3 regions of the Aliiglaciecola sp. SL4 genome follow, and region 2 is predicted to be linked to each of the others. Evidence: predicted binding sites of a transcription regulator. Region 2 holds the regulator's gene; each other region holds the start of a gene.
The links. The regulator sigma-54, encoded in region 2, starts transcription at its own class of promoters, with help from an activator protein. The targets are predictions, from matches to a motif close to GTTGGCACGNNNNTNGNNT.
Positions count from the first base shown of each region.

Region 1 (4,257 bases), on a different contig from region 2:
CGGTTAACTCTGATGGTTTGCAGTAATGCTTTATATCGTGAAAAATTCGCTCTACACATTGTTCATGGAATTCATTGTGGAGGCGAAATGAAATTAGATAGCGCAGCAGTGATTCTTGGTCAATTTGAGCACCTGAGTAGCGGATCATAATACTTCCCCAATCGGGTTGGTTAGTGATCAGACAATTGGATTTAAGTAGGTTACTGCAAAGTGTTTCACTCACTTGCTTCGATGTGATTTTTAATGCTGAGGCGTCTAATTGGTAATCAGTAAACTCTATGTCTTGATCATCAATATTTTCACCAGGCATATCTTCAATTTTTTGACTAGCAAAATCCTTTGGCAAAATTATTTTTACTTGTACTGACTTTCCAGCGCAATTTGATAAATCTGAGGTAAGGGTGTTTGTTAATGTTTGTATGGATTCGATTTTAGATTGATTAAAGCTGTTTAAATATAATTTAAAGCTTTTTGATTCAATTAAATGCGGCGAGTCAAACGGAACAATACATTGCATTATTGCAACTTGCGGTTTTCCTCGCATGTTGAGCCAGGATAGCTCATATGCATTCCAGATATCTTCGCCAGTAAATGGCAAGCTTCCAGTTAATCCGATGGTATCTCGACTTAAACTGCGGGGCACTGCCTGCAACAGTTCTGGGGAATAGGTTTGCACATATTCAACTGTTTTACCCAGTGTTAGTTTTTCTAGTGCCGGAGATGCATTACTTATCTCATCGGTTTTATTTGTCATTTAGTCTTCTCGTTATACAATACTTGAGCAGTGTAAATACCTTTTTGATGATTGTTATTACGCAATTACGCCACTATCAGATTCGATTCGCATATTACCGCAGATAATTGGTATTCACTTCGTTTGTTTCAAGTCATCTTAATTTAAATATAAGGAAGTGTAGTCTGTGAGCATTGATTCGGCACTACAAAATTTTGTTTCTGAATATGTCGATTGTCATCAACGTAATCAACATCCATTGGTTATTCAGTTCGATGAAAACTGGCCATCAAAATGCTATCAGCAAAAAGGAGAGCAAGATGAGTGGGTCCCATGGTTACCGATTAAACAAGCAAGTGACAGGCACTTCGCACACTTTGAAAAAGCCCTTGAAATTAAAATGGATGAACAACTTAAGGATTACTATACCTGCTTTTGGAGTGATAATCTAAATGCTCAAACTCCAAGGGGGAATCTGCAATTATTGATGCCTTGGAACGATGATGATTTTGAACGATTACAACAAAATTTAGTGGCCCACGTGTTGATGAAAAGACGTTTAGGGCAAGAAGACACGTTGTTTTTTGCCATCACCGACGAAGACGATTTTATTGTGAGTGTGCATAATGAGACAGGGCGAGTCATGTTGGAACAGATAGGATTGGAGCCGCAAGAAACCCTAGCGAATTCATTAATCGAATTTATCCAACAGCTCACCCCACGCCTGTAGCATGGCCTTCAGGCCATGGGATAAATGAACACCCCATTCACTTTGCGGGGCCTGTAGCATGGCCTTTAGGCCATGGAGTAGGGGAACATTCCATCCATATCGCGGGGCCTGTAGCATGGCCTTTAGGCCATGGAGTGGGGGAACATCCCATTCATATTGTGAGGCCTGTAGCATGGCCTTTAGGCCATGGCATAGATGAACATCCCATTCTCATCGCGGGGCCAGTAGCATGGCCTTTAGGCCATGGGGTAGATGAACACCCCATTCTCATCGCGGGACCTGTAGTATGGCCTTTAGGCCATGGCGTAGGGGACATCCAATTCACATTGCGGGGCTAAAGCCACCGCCTACAGGCTTGGGATTATTGTTTCAAAGCTTGGGTTAGGCTCAACACCTGCTGTTCCAATAATGCGATGCGTTTTTCTAACTGATTTACATGCTGTGCTAAATCAGTTGGTTTCTGCATGGGAACATCGTCTTCAATTAGATCCGCAAATTGCTCTGGCTCGTCTTGCCAGCGCCTTAAAACATCAATAACTTCCCGCAATGGTAGTGGTCGGTTAGATGCTTTTTTGATTAACGCCACACTTGGCGCTTTTCCTTTAGATTTTAAATTTTTACACAGTGAAGCAATGTACTGGTGCTGATTTGACATGATGAAAAACACTAATTATTAGCCAATGTGGCTATTTTAACTGTATTGAGAATCACATGCATTAATATATCTTGTTATATATCAATGGGTTAATTTTTGGCTTCAATTTTGTATAGTGGACTGCATGTAAACAATAAAATTGAAACTCCAAGGAACTTAAAATGAAAAAAACACTTGTTGCTGCAGCATTGATCTTACCTCTTACTTTATCTGGCTGTGTTATATCGGTTGGTGGTGAAGGGGATTATTCTTATCAATCAGATTGGGAACAAAAAGAGCGCAAGAATAGAAAGGCAATTGCAAGATTAGAGTCAAATACAGCGATTGCAGATATTAGAAGCCGTCTCGGTACACCAGATTTTAGTGAGTTATACCAACAAAATAACGACGAGATAAACGTTTTGTTTTATCGCACACAGCGTCGAGAAGGTGACGGTGTTACCACTAAAGATGAATGTACTCCATTGGTATTCAAAAATGGTAATCTAATCGGATGGGGCGACTCCGCTTACCAAAACATTTAAGTTTGCAAACTACAGCCCAGCATCGTTGGGCTGTAACTAGCCAGTTAGCTTATCGTAAACGATTGTCTAGCTGATCGATTAACTCTGTCCATTCCGCATCTTCAAAAAAGGACTGCCTAATAAAGGTCGACTGAGCCTGGGTCCAAAAAGTGGCTTCTTCAAGTTTTATCGATTTATCTAAACCTTTATGTTCCGCAATAAAGCGCTCAATAGACTCGTCATCATTTGCTAAGCCTAGTTGTAAAAACAAGTCTTTCAATTCTAGATTTTCAGTTAACATGTACTGTCTCCTATATGAAATTCTATTTTCAACGGGTCGTCAATTCAGTTCCTTGCTAATTGGTTCGAAACTTAGAGTTGTTGCTTTTCACCTTGTTGCTATCTTTTATGCCGTGGATACTTTTACCGTTGTTTCTTTAAGTCTTGGGGGGAATAGGCTATAAATCAACCTATTCAGCACAAAATAGTCTAAATTGTTTGCAATTGAGTTTAATGAATTGTTAACAAATGGTTAATAATTATGTAAAGTGAAGTTTCCTAATTGAAGAGAGTCGAACTATGTCAAATACCGCACAAGACATAAACCCAGTGGATACCATCAAAGCTGTCTACCTTGCTGCTGAAGATCTAAAGATCGCGGCTTCAATTTTGTACCAAGCTTATCATGATGATCCGCTATTTTTAGACATCTTCGATTCTGATAAAGAAGGTTATGAATCTCGTTTACGAGGAGCAATTCGAGAAGAGTTGAATGCATTTTGGACTGCTAAGCAGCCGATGATAGGCGTGTTTGAAAGTGATCGATTATTGGCGGTGGCTTGTTTAATCAAACCTGATAGTGCTTTTAATCCTGATCGGTTTTGGCATTGGCGTTTGAAGATGTTGCTTACAGCGGGCTATATTGGTACAAAGCAAATGATTGAAAAAGAACAGCGTGTGAGGGAGCGTATTCCCCATGAAAAATATCACATGTTGTCGTTCATAGGTGTGCATCCTGATCATCAACATCGGGGTCTTGGACATTTTCTAATGAGCGCTATTGATAGTATTGTTCTTGAAGAAGAGAAAAGTGAAGGTGTGGGTGTTTATGTAACGCTACCTAAATGTTTGTCGTTTTTTGATGACGGGAAATATCAATACTTAGAAGAACTCAAAGTGTCTCGTATCAATGGCCAAATTATGTTTAAACCTCGTTCAGCATGAATATCGCTTCATTTCTTAAGAGAAGAAAGTCTCAGCAACTGGTACTTTTCTTCTCTTAACCCTCCTCTATCTTAAGATTTGCAATGTCGATATTGTTGTTTTATTAAGCATGTAACAATTGAAATTGACAAGATTTTAAATTCCTCCTCCTTAAACTAATTAGCCTAAATTGAATGGTAAGATAAAAGATATTTTATTTGTACGATATTTCGTACATGGCTGTAAGTCTTAAGCGGAATAAACCCCTAGAGTAAGGCTTACTAATTATTTAACTATATGAATATATTGAATTAATTTTAAAAATTTAGACTTTAGTATAATGGCTAGCAAAAAAAGCGTGCTCGGGGCACTGGTACAAACTTTTAATTCCTTTATCTTATAACTCGTCACAGGGAAATACGATGGGTCAGGA
Region 1 covers NZ_JBGOSE010000003.1:261,410-265,666, reverse strand. The annotation lists gene queF (NADPH-dependent 7-cyano-7-deazaguanine reductase QueF) at 1-754, opposite strand, end outside; gene syd (SecY-interacting protein) at 921-1,463, shown strand; gene AB6T38_RS06585 (hypothetical protein) at 1,598-1,801, shown strand; gene AB6T38_RS06580 (hypothetical protein) at 1,825-2,118, opposite strand; gene AB6T38_RS06575 (DUF3192 domain-containing protein) at 2,280-2,642, shown strand; gene AB6T38_RS06570 (DUF2789 family protein) at 2,692-2,922, opposite strand; gene AB6T38_RS06565 (GNAT family N-acetyltransferase) at 3,201-3,845, shown strand.
Region 1: AB6T38_RS06575 (DUF3192 domain-containing protein) is a predicted target of sigma-54. The motif match lies at 2,214-2,232, and genes of this name have one in related genera.

Region 2 (4,257 bases):
TGAGGTTTTGGATTTGCCAAATAAATTTAGTCACTATGGGTTGTGAACCTAAAAATATTTCAACTGGTGAGTCTAATCCACTTAGGTGTTTTAAGTCCGGTTCCCAATGAGGGTTAGGTAAAAATCGCGCATCAAAAACATAGTCGGCATCTTTAGGTATGCCATATTTAAATCCAAAAGATTCAAATACTAAAACCAGTCTTGAGCTTTTCTTTCCTAGAATGCGTTCACGAACTAACTCAGCTAATTGATGAACCGAAAGCTTGTCAGTATCTAAATATAAGTCAGCACGTTCTGCTATAGGAGCTAAAAGTTGACCTTCAGCTTGAATGGCATCGGAAAGCGATTTGTTTTGACGTGATAACGGGTGTAAGCGACGGGTTTCGCTGAAACGCTTAATTAGTATGTCATCACTGGCATCTAAATAAACAATAGTCATATCCCAGTTTGCAGGCAGGTAATCGAGGATTTCCACCAATTCACCAGATACTTTGGGAAGGTTTCTTACGTCAATACTTACCGCAACTTGGTCATACTCATCCATAACTGTATGAGTAAGGGTAGGCAGAAGGTTAACAGGGATATTATCAACACAATAATAGCCTAAATCTTCTAAAGAGCGCAGTGCAATTGATTTTCCTGAACCGGAGCGACCACTTATAATAATCAGCTTCATGAAACAATTGCCTCGTATAACTGTCCGTTATCTTCAGCACAGCGAATGCGTTTAAGAACCTCTTTGTCACTTAACTTTGTTGCTATAGTGGCCAAGGTTTGTAGGTGTCCGGCGGCTTTATCTTCTGGTACTAAAATAGCGAAAAATATATCTACAGGACAATTATCGACTGCGTCAAAATTGATGGAAGGATCACTGGTAATTAATATTGCGACTACGTCTTTTAACCCAGCTAATCTGCCGTGGGGCAGCGCAATACCATTGCCGATTCCTGTACTACCCATTTTTTCGCGACTGACTAAACTATTCAAAATCGTAGTTTGGTCAATACCGTCAATCTTTTCTGCCGCTAATAGGCTGATAGTTTCAAGGATTCGTTTTTTGCTTGTCCCCTGGACTGCACAACTTGTGCAGTCAGAGGAAAGGATGTCTTTAATTTCCATTAAATAATCTAATATATGTTAATGACGTTTAATCTTTTCCTTGTGCTTGATCACCTGTCGATCAAGCTTATCTATTAATCCGTCAATGGCTGCGTACATATCGTTATGTTCTGAGGTTGCAAAAACTTCGCCTCCGCTAAGATGAACTGTCGCTTCAGCTTTTTGATTAAGCTTTTCGACATTGAGAATGACATGGACATTGTTGATGTGATCAAAATGCCTTTCTAACTTCGTAAATTTAGTGTCTACATAATCTCGCAATGAATCTGTAATTTCTACATGATGGCCAGTAAGGTTAATTTGCATATTAGCGTATTCCTTCTGTTAACGAGCCTACAGCAGGCTCTTGCGTTGGTTAGACGGTGGGATCGATAAAGACTCCCGGTATTTTGCTATTGTTCTACGGGCAACCTGTATACCTTGGTCAGCCAGTAGATCAGCAATCTTACTATCGCTAAGTGGCTTAGTTGGAAGCTCTGCAGCGACAAGTTTTTTAATTAGTGCGCGAATTGCCGTTGAAGAGCACTCTCCGCCAGAGTCTGTGGCAACATGGCTGGAGAAAAAGTACTTCAGTTCGTAAATTCCTCTTGGTGTATGCATATATTTTTGTGTAGTGACACGGGAAATAGTTGATTCATGCATATCCACCATTTCTGCGACATCATTTAACACCATTGGTTTCATCATTTCCGGACCATGTTCGAAAAATCCGACTTGTTGCTGAACAATACAGTTGGCTACTTTGAGCAATGTGTCGTTTCGGCTTTCGAGGCTTTTAATAAACCACTTGGCTTCTTGCATATGTGAACGTATGAACTGACTGTCGCTGGTGTTTTTAGCATTGCGGCTCATCGCTGCATACTGCTGATTAACATTTAGTTTAGGCAAACTGTCGGGGTTTAACTCTACTTGCCAACGGCCATTTTTTTTCATTACAGAAACATCAGGAATCACGTATTCGGATTCACCAATTATCAGCGCGCTGCCAGGACGAGGATTTAATGTTTGCAACAAACGCATTGCTTCGCGTAAATCGTCTTCTTTTAAACGAGTTTTGCGCATTAACGTTCGGTAATCTTTGCTACCTAAAAGGTCTGCATATTCACTAATTAATAATTTAGCTTCATTTAGCCAAGGTGTACCTGGGGCAAATTGATTCATTTGTACCATTAAACACTCTTGAGGATTTCGAGAACCAGAACCTATAGGATCGAACATTTGAATGCGTTTTAGAACACATTCAACTTCATCAAGTTCAACCTCTTCGTGGTCGAGACTAGCGAGTACTTCTTCAGTGCTAATGGTTAAATATCCAGATTCATCGATTGAGTCGATAATGGCAATGGCTATAGCGGTATCTACTTCGGAAAAGGGGGTTAAGCGCATTTGCCATAACAAATGATCTTGTATATTTTCGCTGGTTTCACCTTGGAAAATTTGATCATCATCACCACCGCTGCCACCACTAATTGATGCGGGTGCTGAAGATGCACTGATATATTCATCCCAAGTGCTATCTATGGGTAATTCGTCCGGAATATCTGCTTTTTCTAATGCCTCGTTTGTATCCATTGAGTCAGAACTTGCGGATACGGTTTCTTCCGAAAATTTATCATTACTATCTGCTAATGCGGAATCTCCTGTGGGGATGTCCGAACCATCCTCTACTTCTAAAAGCGGGTTGGATTCTAAAGCTTCTTGTATTTCCTGTTGTAAATCCAGCGTTGACAACTGCAATAGACGGATAGCCTGTTGCAATTGAGGCGTCATTGTTAGTTGCTGGCTGAATTTTAATTGTAACGAGGGTTTCATTTAGTTTTTATATTCTTACTTGTTTAGCCACAAAGCTTTGGTTAAAAACAACATACCTGTACTATAGCTTGAATTGCTCGCCAAGGTATACATCTCTGACTTGTTGATTATTTAAAACTTCTTCTGCAGTTCCAGAAGCGATCAATTCACCATGACTTACAATATACGCTTTTTCACACACGTCTAGGGTTTCACGTACATTATGGTCAGTTATTAATACTCCAATACCTCTATCGCGCAGGTGTTGAATTATTTTTTTTATATCATTTACAGAAATTGGATCCACACCTGCAAAAGGTTCATCTAATAAAATAAATTCGGGTGCGGCGGCCAGGGCCCGTGCTATTTCGACTCTTCTGCGTTCTCCTCCAGATAAACTCATGCCTAGGCTATTACGGATATGATTTATATTAAACTCGTCAAGCAATGCATCTGCTTGTTCTTCTCGTTGGTCTGAGCTCAATTCTTTTCGGGTTTGTAAAATTGCCATGATATTTTGATAAACAGTTAGTTTACGAAATATAGACGATTCTTGAGGAAGATACCCAATTCCTTTTCTAGCTCGAATGTGCATAGGCTGTAAAGTTAGTGCTGTTTGGTCAATATAAATATCGCCCTTATCTAAAGGAACAAGCCCTACAATCATATAAAAAGTCGTTGTTTTGCCTGCACCATTGGGGCCTAACAATCCAACAATCTGCCCTGTAGACACTTCTAAACTAACATCTCGTACTACTTGTCGAGATTTGTATGATTTAGCTAGGTTAATCGCTTTTAACGTTGCCATTAAGGTTGCTCATCCTGCAGCTTGTCAGTGCCTTGCTGTTCTAAATCATTCGATTTTTCTTCTGCATCTTCTTCCTGACGTTTACGGATACTCTCAGGTTGAAAAATAGCGGTCACTCCGCCCTCTGCATTACTGTTGCTTTCAGCTATTAATTGTTCCAATTCCATATTGAATTGGATGGATTCACCTTTAACAAGGCTGCTATCCTGATTCAATTCAGCTGAGCCATTTAATGTTAAAGTTCGATTGGATACTTCGTATTTTATTTCATTAGCCGCAGCGCTGATCTTACTTCCGTCATCAAGGGTTTGGCTATACTTTGCCGGTTTACCTCGGGCAATAAATACTTCTTTACCTTCACCTAAGCCGGCTATGACTTCAACCTCATCGGCTAAAATTTCAAGGGAGCCTTGGGTAATTTTAACGTCTTTTCTAAAAATTGAAGTTTTGGTTTTGCCATCAAAGAAGTTTGACTTAGAGTCAACTTTGATAGGTAAATTAAAGTCGTTTTCACCGGCGCTAACAGCAGCGCTAAACAC
Region 2 covers NZ_JBGOSE010000013.1:27,106-31,362, reverse strand. The annotation lists gene rapZ (RNase adapter RapZ) at 1-676, opposite strand, end outside; gene AB6T38_RS16025 (PTS sugar transporter subunit IIA) at 673-1,119, opposite strand; gene hpf (ribosome hibernation promoting factor) at 1,138-1,425, opposite strand; gene AB6T38_RS16015 (RNA polymerase factor sigma-54) at 1,453-2,931, opposite strand; gene lptB (LPS export ABC transporter ATP-binding protein) at 2,993-3,718, opposite strand; gene lptA (lipopolysaccharide transport periplasmic protein LptA) at 3,718-4,257, opposite strand, start outside.

Region 3 (4,257 bases), on a different contig from region 2:
TGAAAAGAATATTCCATGTATTACTGCAGCACCAATGGGAATGGGAACCGCAGTACTGGTTTTTATGCCCGGTAAAATGTCATTTGAAGAATACTTTTGCTTAGAAGGTTTAGAGCCAGAAGATCAGTTTTATAATTTAATTATGGGCTTATCTCCAGCGATGTTGCAGCTAAGCTACCTAGTTGATAAAAGCAAAGTTGATTTTTGGGCAGGCAAAGTTCCATCGACCCCCATGGGGATTTCTTTGGCTGCTGGTGTATTAAATTCTAATGTATTGAAAATACTACTGAAACGTGGAGAAGTGTTGCATGCCCCTTGGGGTTGGCACGTAGACGCATATAAAAATAAATCGAAAAAAACCTGGCGTCCTTGGGGTAATAAAAACCCTATCCAGAAGTACATCATGTTTCCAATGGTCAAAAAAGCAGTTGGTAAAACCAAGCCTAGCTAAGTTTCTAAGCGCTTTTATTTGACTAAATATTAGCGCGCCATAACCTAACGTAATCCACTTCTGTAGACCATTTCCCGCCATTATTTAGAGTTTTTAAGCTCTAACTCCGTAATTATATTTTAAATAGATATACCTTGTAGAGAAGAGCTAGAACTTCAGGTTTTGCTGGTCTGAAACCATTACAATTTAAATATTTCACTACCAAAAACCGTTTACTCTTAATCAATGAGTCTTAGGTGAGTCAAATAACTATTATATCAAGCAACTACATTAGAAGTTTGAACCTTTCGGCCATAATAAAAGAGCATAAGATAAGGTTGTTTTTAGGGTTAGGAGCTAACTTGGATATTGGCAGGAGATTGAACGTAAAGCTACGAAGAAATGTTAAGTTAAATGAATTAAGTAGAATAATATTTATTGCTTTGTAGGACTATCAGGAAATAAAAAACCCGGTGATTAAACCGGGTTTTTAATGTACTTTAAAGCAATCTTAGCTTTTACGTCTGCGAGCTGCACCAGCAAGACCTAGAAGACCAAGACTCAAAACTGCTAAGCTTGAAGGCTCAGGAATTTGGAATGAAATTGAACCGTCGTGGTTACCATTTAGAGTATAAGTACCGTCTAAGTTATCAGTAACTTCTACATCCTTAGGGTCAGTGTTGAAATCTACGAATGAGAAGATATCAACCATATCGCCTAGCAAATCAGTCATTGAACCGTCAGCGAAGTTAAATACGTCACCTGCGGCAACACCGTTAACTGTACCTGCACCTACAGAAGAAACAAGAGTCTTCAAAGAAGGACCACCAGAACTCTGAACAATTGAAACAAAATCAAGAGTAAATAACTCTACGAATTCAGAAGTGTCAGCGAAGGTAGGTTCAAAATAATAAAATGTAATATCACCTGAAGAGTAGTTAGTTGCCAAAGCCGGACCAAGTTCACCAGATAGTTCGAATTGGAAGGTTAAACCCCAATCGCCGTAATCGTTGTCACTTTCAGGACCAAAGCTGTTTGGTAAGAAACCTTCAACAGCATTAAAAGCAATCGCTGAACTTCCCTTTGGACCACTAATGAATCCACCAGTAGTCGTAATTGCGTCACCATCGCTAAGACCGTTTGCGTCAGCATCTGTAACAAGGGTCTCAGATTGATAGTTGTAAGTCGCTTGTTCTAACCAACCTGTACTAGTTGCACCAGCAGCTTGGTTTCTTAAGTTATCGCCGAAATCAGCACCAACATCGATGTAAAATTGGTCAGCCATAGCAACAGAAGAACCCGTTGCTAAAATTATTCCTGCTATTAAGGATTTAGTTTTCATGTCTATTCTCCAGCTTAAAGTAATTTATAAGTTTTAGGTTGCAAAGTTGCCAATATTTCACAAGCTTTCCATGGCTAAAGATAATGCACATAGCGGGCCAACTTTTAAGTTATTGTTTTTTAACACTTTTATCATTCCACCTTTTTACCTCTGTTAAAAAAACTGACACTTTAATTACCCTTAACTGAGCATTTATTGATTAGCCTTAAGAGAATTTTCATAATGTACACGGTAAGTTTGATTGCTAGGTTCAATATCAAACGCTTTTTTACTTATTTCAATAGCGCGCTTAATTTGCCCGTCATTCAATAACGCAACTCCAAGGGTATCCAACAACTTAGGGTTTTCTGGACGTAATGAGACCGCTTTTTCCGCGTAAGTAACGGCTTTACTGCTGTCACCAGATTCTGAATATAACCACCCTAAATTATTCAAGGCAATTATATTTTCTGGTAAAAACTTCACTACCATTTCGTAATGTTCAATTGCTTTTTCAGGCTGTTTGTCCATATAAGTTTCTGCTAAACGTCCCCTTACATTCACGTCATTAGGACGTTTCACTAAGTGATTTTCAAGGAAATCTATTGCAGAGTCAGCGTTTTCTAAGTTAGCTTTTGCTTTAGCTATTAAAATTGCAAAGCGACCATCTAAACTCGCATTATAAGACTCTTCTAATAGAGGTAATGACTCTTTAATTTTACCTTCAGCAAAAAGTATCTGACCATTAATACCTTTTACGGTTACTACTGACTTAACTTGCTCTGGCAGACTATTCATCAATCTTTTGGCCACCAATACATTACCGCTCATTAAGCTATAGTGTATTTCCATTAGTTTCAGTTCAGGATCATCCTGATGGTGCCCTAACGCACGTTTAACTGTATCTAGTGCGCTTGAAAAATCTCTCAAACCATCATTAATATAAATTGCACCACTCCAAGGATCTCTTCTTTTAGGCTCTAGTTGCTGCCAAGTTTCATAAACATTAAGTGCATCTGATGGTTTATTGAGGGCTAAATAACTGTCAGCTTTGCCCTTCCAATAGATTAGAGGCATATCCTTAGTCGGTTTTATATCCTCTAAAATAGTAAGTGCTTTTTGAGGTTCAACTGCCAATATAAGTGCACGAGCGTAGTTTAGCTGTTTCATCAAATCGTCTGGCTGCTTTTCATACATGGACTTAATTAAATTCAATGCTTTCGCCCGCTCATCTTTTCCTTGTTGTGATGCTTCAACATAATAATCAAAAGAACCTTGAACATACTCAGGGTTGTTCTCAGCAGCGGTTTTAAGAAGCGTAAGCGCTTCTTCGTTATTTCCGTTTTGCTTCGCTAATTCAGCCATAAACTTTAGTGACGATGGGTTATTAGGCGCCAGTTCCAGAATCTCATTATGGGTTTGTTCGGCCAACGTATTTTGTTCAGACACCTCATAAATTTCTGCTAATAAGTTATGTGCTACAACTTGCTTTGGAGCATAGGCAATCCAATTTTTAGCTACCTCTATAGCCATTTGGTAGTTTTGTTCACTCACGTATGCTTGCGCCAACATCAATCTTGCAGTATCCATTTCAGGAGATAGCTCAATGGCTGATTTTAAATTGTCTTTACCTGAATCATCTTTAAGGGATAGTTTTAAAATACCAAGACGAGTTAACTCTTCGGCGTTAGTAGGATCAGTTTTCTTAGCCAACTCCAACATCTTTTGCGCTTTTGAGTCATCTCCACTTTTAATTAAATCGAATCCAGCTTGAGTAAACAATGTCAAATCATTCAAGTCATAATTCCCCATACCACCAAGAGTCTGAGCTGCGTCTGTGCTATAGCCTAAACGCAATTGAATTTCAGCAAAGAGTCTCTTTGCAGGGTGTGACAGAGGAAGTACATCTTGGACTGCAGCTAAGTGGTTATGCGCTTGCTCTAACTTCTGCAAGTTATAGGACGCTACACCTGCGATTAGGCGAGAAGTTGGGGAGTTTGAGCCAGAGGATATTGCTTGCTCCATTGATGTTTTGGCCGCAGAGTAATCTTTGTTATGGAATTGAACTATTCCAATAAACTCATTAAGCTTTGGATTATCAGGCAGCTTTTTAAGCAAGCTAACGGTAAGCGATTCTGCTTTGTCGTATTGCTCATCTCTTAGTAGTGCATCGATAAGCAAAAAGTTCCCTTGAGCATCCCCCGGCTTTTGCGCAACATATTCAGTAAAATCTTTGATTGCGGTCGCATAATCTTGCTGCTGCATACTTAATTGCCCTTGCAGTAATACAGCTTCCATGAACTTAGGATCGTCAACCAGTAACTCTTCAAGAATAATTAATGCATCTGTAACTTCACCATCATTTAAGGCATGGTATGCTCTGCCTAGGCGGCTGTATGAGGAGTCGGGGTAAAGTTCTGTAGCACGTTTAATAGCTAATTTAGCTCGTGACACTTCGTTTTTACGAAATAAAGCTAATCCTTTATATACTTGAGCTATGGCCTCG
Region 3 covers NZ_JBGOSE010000001.1:118,019-122,275, reverse strand. The annotation lists gene AB6T38_RS00510 (ThiF family adenylyltransferase) at 1-451, shown strand, start outside; gene AB6T38_RS00505 (PEP-CTERM sorting domain-containing protein) at 942-1,772, opposite strand; gene prsT (XrtA/PEP-CTERM system TPR-repeat protein PrsT) at 1,965-4,257, opposite strand, start outside.
Region 3: AB6T38_RS00505 (PEP-CTERM sorting domain-containing protein) is a predicted target of sigma-54. The motif match lies at 1,856-1,874, and genes of this name have one in related genera.